DNA from 2 places in the Streptomyces sp. NPDC001732 genome. Region 1 is predicted to be linked to the other one. Evidence: predicted binding sites of a transcription regulator. Region 1 holds the regulator's gene; the other holds the start of a gene.
The links. The regulator HspR, encoded in region 1, represses chaperone genes until heat shock. The targets are predictions, from matches to a motif close to TTGAGNNNNNNNNNCTCAA.

Region 1 (3,404 bases):
CGGGCGCGGCCAAGGAAGAGAAGGCAACCGACGAGGAGAGCGGTGGCACCGAGGAGGTCTGACATCCCGTCTGACCACCTCGCGGCCCACCGCCCGGCCGTGCGGAAGGCCCCCGGGCCGGCCGCACGGCCGATCGTCCGGAAGGAGGGACGTCGATGAGCACGAAGGACTTCGTCGAGAAGGACTACTACAAGGTCCTCGGCGTCCCCAAGGACGCCACCGACGCCGAGATCAAGAAGGCGTACCGGAAGCTCGCCCGCGAGTTCCACCCCGACGCCAACAAGGGCGACGACAGGGCGGAGGAGCGCTTCAAGGAGATCTCCGAGGCGAACGACGTCCTCGGCGACCCCAAGAAGCGCAAGGAGTACGACGAGGCGCGCACCCTCTTCGGCAACGGCGGCTTCAGGGCCGGTCCGGGGGGTGCCGGGGGCAACTTCAACTTCGACCTGGGCGACCTCTTCGGGGGCGCTCAGGGCGGGGGCCAGGGCGGGTTCGGCGGCGGCGGTCTGGGCGATGTCTTCGGCGGCCTGTTCAACCGGGGCGGTACGGGGACGAGGGTCCAGCCGCGGCGCGGCCAGGACATCGAGTCCGAGGTGACGCTCAGCTTCATCGAGGCGGTCGAGGGGGCCACGGTCCCGCTGCGGATGTCCAGCCAGGCACCCTGCAAGGCGTGTTCGGGCACCGGCGACAAGAACGGCACCCCCAGGGTCTGCCAGACCTGTCTCGGCACCGGTCAGGTGTCGCGCGGCACCGGCGGCGGCTTCTCGCTCACCGACCCCTGCGTGGACTGCAAGGGCCGGGGTCTGATCGCCCAGGACCCCTGCGACGTCTGCAAGGGCAGCGGGCGGGCGAAGTCCTCCAGGACCATGCAGGTCAGGATTCCGGCGGGCGTCTCGGACGGCCAGCGGATCCGGTTGCGCGGCAAGGGCGGACCGGGCGAGCGCGGCGGCCCGGCCGGTGACCTGTACGTCGTCGTGCACGTCGACGCCCATCCGGTCTTCGGCCGCAGGGACGACAACCTCACGGTCACCGTGCCCGTCGACTTCACGGAGGCGGCGCTCGGCGGCGAGGTGAAGGTGCCCACGCTCGGCGGGCCCCCGGTCACGCTGAAGCTGCCGGCCGGCACGCCCAACGGACGCACGATGCGCGCCCGGGGCAAGGGCGCCGTGCGCAAGGACGGCACCCGGGGCGACCTGCTGGTCACCGTCGAGGTGGCGGTCCCCAAGGAGCTCGGCGACGAGGCCAGGGACGCGCTGGAGGCCTATCGCAAGGCGACCGCGGGCCACGACCCGCGGGCGGAACTGTTCCAGGCGGCGAAGGGAGCTTGAGGTGGACGGCCGACGACGCAATCCGTACGAACTGACCGATGAGACACCGGTGTACGTGATCTCGATCGCGGCCCAGCTCTCGGGTCTCCATCCGCAGACACTGCGCCAGTACGACCGTCTCGGCCTGGTCTCGCCGGACCGCACGGCCGGGCGCGGCAGGCGCTACTCGGCCCGCGACATCGAACTGCTGCGTACCGTACAGCAGTTGTCGCAGAACGAGGGCATCAACCTCGCGGGCATCAAGCGCATCATCGAGCTGGAGAACCAGGTCGCCGCGCTCCAGCAGCGCGTCGCCGAGCTCTCGGCGGCCGTGGACGGCGCGGCGGCGGCGATGCAGCAGCGCGAGGCCCAGGTGCACGCCTCGTACCGGCGCGACCTGGTGCCGTACCAGGACGTGCAGCAGGCCAGTGCGCTGGTGGTCTGGCGGCCGAAGCGCCACAAGGACTGAACCGGAGGACCGGGCGGCGCCGGGACACCGGGGCCGCCCGGTCCGACGGGCGAAGGGGCGGGGGACGAACCACGGTTCGTCCCCCGCCCCTTCGCCGTGCGGCGGCTGCGGGGCCGTCCGCGGCCTCTTCGGCCCCGTCCTCAGCCCTGGCCCTCTTCTTCCGGGATTTCAGCCCTGGCCTTCTTCTTCCAGGATTCCCGAGCGGGCGATCAGATAGCCGAGTTGGGCCCTGCTGTTGCTGCCCAGCACCGCGGACAGCTTGGCCACGTGCGCCCGGCAGGTGCGGACGTTCATGCCGAGGCGGCGGGCGATGGAGTCGTCCACGTGGCCCTCCACGAGGAGCTGGGCGATGGAGCGCTGGACGCCGCTGATGCCCTGGGGGGCCGGGGTGTACGGGAGCTCCTCCAGGAGGGGGGAGGCGCGGTTCCAGAGCTGTTCGAAGACCTTGATCAGGTACTCGACGAGCCCGGGGTGGCGCAGTTCGAGGGCGACCTGGTCGTCGTCGCTGGCCGGAATGAACGCTACCGCCCGGTCGAAGACGATCAGGCGGGAGATCAGCTCCTCCAGGGTCCGGATCTCGACCTTGCCCTCGGCCAGCCGTTCTGCGTAGGCCCGCGTGCCCTGACTGTGCCGGACGGTGTGCTGGTAGAGGGTGCGCATGCTCACCCCTCGGTCGACCACCAGCAGGGCGCGTTCCAGGCCCTCCCGGAGGCGGTCCTCGCCCCGGTCGCCGCCCGGCTGGACGGTGAGCACCTCGATACGGCACTCGGCGGTGGCGAGATCGAGCGCCGCGTTGATCCGGTTGCTGCCCTCCAGGACCGTGATCGCGTGGGTAATGGGGGGATCCTGGGCGCTGATGTCCATGAAAGGTTCGAACGATTCGGCCAACTCCAGGGACAGGCGCCTGCGTTCCTGGATCTCGCGTTCTATGGGATTCAGCCGCTGCGCCAGTGCCGCGGACGGAGGTACGGGGCGGAGCCACTCGGCGTCGTCCGGGTCGGGATGCAGCAGGGCGAAGTCCATCAGGCAGGGGGCGGTGGCCACCTCGGCGCGCGATATCCGGCCGGAGCGCAGCGCACTGGCGTAGAGGCGCCCCCCGTCTTCGCACAGTTCGGTGATCCCGTGAGGATGTGCCCCTTTTGTGTTGCTCGTGGTCATATCTCCACCCCCCAGGTTCCTGTACATGCAGGAACATGATGCATCGACCCAGTGGTGTTCGTGTGCCCAGGTGAGACATCGTCTTAGGTGCGGGGGAGAAGAATCCACAAGTGAGGACGAAGCCGACTATGTATAAGCGATTGCTTCGCTCGGCGCTTGCCGTCTCATTCGTCGCGGCCCTGGGCTTCGGCGTACTGGGAAGCGATGAGATCAGCTGGGGCTCGGGGGCCGCGCAGGCCGGCGGCGAGATCAGCTGGAGTACCGAAGCGGGCGCCGGAACGGGCGAGATCAGCTGGAGCATCGAGGCCGGCAACTCTCCCGGCGAGATCAGCTGGTTCTCCGGGACCTCGGTCGCGTCCGACGAGATCAGCTGGGGCCCCGCACCGACCCAACCGAGCGCATGACCATCCCGCCGGACGACCGGACCTTCCGGCGTGAGATGGCTACGGCCTACCGATCAGGCTGGCATT
Region 2 (3,404 bases), on a different contig from region 1:
CCGCCACCTACTCCTTCGCCGAGAACTACGTCCTCCACCCGCACGTCCGGCTGCTCCGGCAGGCGATCGGGGCCGGGGAGCTGGGCCGGGTCGACCTGATCGAGGCCGACTACCTGCACGGCATGTCGCCGCAGGACGTCGACGCGCTGATCGGTGATCCCGGCAGCTGGCGCGGCCGCATCTCCGCCACGGCGTACTGCACGCACACCGTCTCGCCGGTGCTGGCCCTCACGGACGCCTGGCCGGTGGAGGTGTCCGCGTTCCGGGCGCACGAGGCGGACCCGGTCCGGGCCGTCGTCATGACCGTTCGGCTGTCCACCGGCGCGCTGGCCGTGACCCGCCACGGCTTTCTCCAGGGCGAGCCCGACAGTCACTGGAGCTGGCTGTCCGTCCGTGGCACCCGGGCGCTGGCCGAGTCGGTGCGCGCGTCGGGCGAGCGGTCCTGGTCCGTCCGCGTCCGGGCGGAGGGCTGGACCCGGGATGACGGCGTCGCGCACGAGGAGGAGCGGGTCGCGCCGCCCCTCACCCTGGACGGGCGGCCGGTGGAACGGCGGGCCGAGGGCACGGTGCGCGTCCTCCAGGGATTCCGGGCCACGGTGGAGCGCGGGGAGCCGCCGCTGGTCCCGGTGCGGCCCGCGGTGGCTGCGTCGCTGGTCGGCGTGGCCGGTGCGGAGTCGCTGAGGAACGGTTCGCGCCCGGTACCGGTGCCGGACTTCTCCCCGGCCGCCGCGGAGTGACGGAGCCGGGGTGCGCACCCGTCCGGTGCCACGCAGGCGACCGGGCGCCGGACGGGCGCGTCCCCTGTCAGTCCAGCCGGATGAGCATGGCGTCCCCGGCGTCTGCCGCTGCCCGGAAGAACGGAACCAGTGCCTGGTAGTGGCTGGTCACGTAGTCGAGCGGCTCGCCGCGCTCCCAGACGACGGCGGGGTAGATCTCGGCCTCGGCGAGCTCTGCCGGACGAACACCCTCGACGAGGGCCTCGTGAGGTGCGTCGGCGAGCGTCTCCGCTGCGAGGCGTACGCGCTCCGGGGTGAGGTAGCGGGGTGGCTCATGGCCCCAGCCCTCGGCTCCGGGGACCTCTTTCTCGCCGTGCGCGATGCCGACGGGGAAGTCGATGCGACGCAGCAGGAAGTCGAGTGCGTGCCATGTTTTGTCGATGTCGTGGCAACGCGCCTCGGATGCCGCGGGCCCCGTGTCCGGTTCCCTCTCGATCAGCCCGACGACGAACTCCCGGGCCCACTCGGGGTCACGGATCGCGCGATCCAGTTCGGCGGGGGTCAGGCGGGCGTACTCCCCGATCATGCTCATGGCCGGATGTTAGGCAGGTGCTGACGGCGGGGCCGGCGCGGGCCGGCCTGTGCGCCGGGCACAGCCCCACGGCCGTCCGGCCCCACCCGTCGACGCAGGACCATGCCCGTCGACGCAGGCCATACCGACTGATGCAAGGCCATGTGCAGCCCGAATCGGCCTGCGCGAGGTCCACCGGTTCTGGACAGCGACCGAGTGATCGCTCACAGCGAACACCCCCTGGGGAACAATGGGCGGCTCAGAAGCATTGAGCCTTCATAGCTCAACTTGACTGCCGAAGGGGAGATCATGGCTACCGATTCCAACGCTGGCGCTCCGCTCGCCCTTCCCGTGCTGCCGCTCGACGACGAGGTCGTGCTGCCCGGGATGGTGGTGCCTCTGGACCTGTCCGACACCGATGTGCGCGCCGCGGTGGAGGCCGCGCAGGCCGCGGCCCGTGACGGCGGCGGCAAGCCCGAGGTGCTCCTGGTGCCGCGGATCGACGGCACCTACACCGGCACCGGCGTGATCGGCACCGTCGAGCAGGTCGGACGGCTTTCGGACGGGGATCCGGGCGCACTCATCCGCGGCCGGGGCCGGGTGCGGATCGGGGCCGGGACCAGCGGGCCGGGCGGAGCGCTGTGGGTGGAGGGGACCCGGGTCGACGCGGTCGTTCCCGAGCCGCTCCCCGGCGCCGCCGCCGAGCTGGTCAAGGAGTACAAGGCGCTCGCCACCAGCTGGCTGAAGAAGCGCGGCGCCTGGCAGGTCGTGGACCGGGTCCAGCAGATCGAGGACATCTCCGCACTCGCCGACAATTCCGGTTACTCGCCCTTCCTCACCACCGCCCAGAAGGTGCAGCTCCTGGAGACCACGGACCCGGTCGCCCGGCTGAAGCTCGCCATCCAGTGGCTCGGCGAACACCTCGCCGAGCAGGACGTGGCCGAGTCCATCGCCAAGGACGTCCAGGAGGGCGTCGACAAGCAGCAGCGCGAATTCCTGCTGCGCCGCCAGCTCGACGCCGTGCGCAAGGAACTCGCCGAGCTCAACGGCGACCCGGAGGACGAGTCCGACGACTACCGGGCGCGCGTCGAGGCCGCCGACCTTCCCGAGCACGTCCGCGAGGCCGCGCTCAAGGAGGTCGAGAAGCTGGAGCGCTCCTCCGACCAGAGCCCCGAGGGCTCCTGGATCAGGACCTGGCTCGACACCGTCCTCGAACTGCCGTGGACCGAGCGGACCGAGGACGCCTACGACATCCGGGGCGCCCAGCAGGTGCTCGACGCCGAGCACGCGGGTCTGCAGGACGTGAAGGAACGCATCACCGAGTACCTGGCCGTGCGCAAGCGGCGCGCCGACCGCGGCCTCGGCGTCGTCGGCGGCCGGCGCGGCGGTGCCGTGCTGGCGCTGGTGGGGCCTCCGGGCGTGGGCAAGACCTCGCTCGGCGAGTCCGTCGCGCACGCCATGGGCCGCAAGTTCGTCCGCGTCGCCCTCGGCGGTGTGCGCGACGAGGCGGAGATCCGGGGCCACCGGCGCACGTACGTCGGCGCCCTGCCGGGACGGATCGTCCGGGCGATCAAGGAGGCCGGTTCGATGAACCCGGTCGTCCTGCTCGACGAGATCGACAAGGTCGGCTCCGACTTCCGGGGCGACCCGGCCGCCGCCCTCCTCGAAGTCCTCGACCCGGCGCAGAACCACACCTTCCGCGACCACTACCTGGAGGTCGAACTCGACCTCAGCGACGTGGTCTTCCTCGCCACCGCCAATGTGCTCGAAGCCATCCCGGAAGCCCTGCTCGACCGCATGGAGCTGGTCAGGCTCGACGGCTACACCGAGGACGAGAAGGTCGTCATCGCCCGGGACCACCTGCTCCCGCGCCAGCTGGAGCGGGCCGGTCTGGAGAAGGACGAGGTGATGCTCGACGAGTCCGCGCTGCGCAAGCTGGCCGGCGAGTACACCCGCGAGGCGGGCGTGCGGAACCTGGAGCGGGCCGTCGCCCGGCTGCTCCGCAAGATCGCGGCCCAGCACGAACTGGGCGACCGGGAACTGCCGTTCACGGTCACCGAGGCGGACCTGCGGGGCCTGATCGGGCGTCCGCACCACGTCCCGGAGTCCGCCCAGGA

Region 2: a site for HspR is predicted at 1,556-1,574, ahead of lon (endopeptidase La). Genes of this name have one in related genera too.

The regions. Positions count from the first base shown of each region.
Region 1 covers NZ_JBSFFY010000123.1:1,072-4,475, forward strand. The annotation lists gene grpE (nucleotide exchange factor GrpE) at 1-62, shown strand, start outside; gene dnaJ (molecular chaperone DnaJ) at 156-1,328, shown strand; gene ACWCXX_RS39695 (heat shock protein transcriptional repressor HspR) at 1,330-1,776, shown strand; gene ACWCXX_RS39700 (helix-turn-helix transcriptional regulator) at 1,945-2,934, opposite strand; gene ACWCXX_RS39705 (5'-nucleotidase) at 3,063-3,338, shown strand; gene ACWCXX_RS39710 ((2Fe-2S)-binding protein) at 3,335-3,404, shown strand, end outside.
Region 2 covers NZ_JBSFFY010000048.1:10,667-14,070, reverse strand. The annotation lists gene ACWCXX_RS30830 (Gfo/Idh/MocA family protein) at 1-737, shown strand, start outside; gene ACWCXX_RS30825 (YfbM family protein) at 805-1,308, opposite strand; gene lon (endopeptidase La) at 1,597-3,404, shown strand, end outside.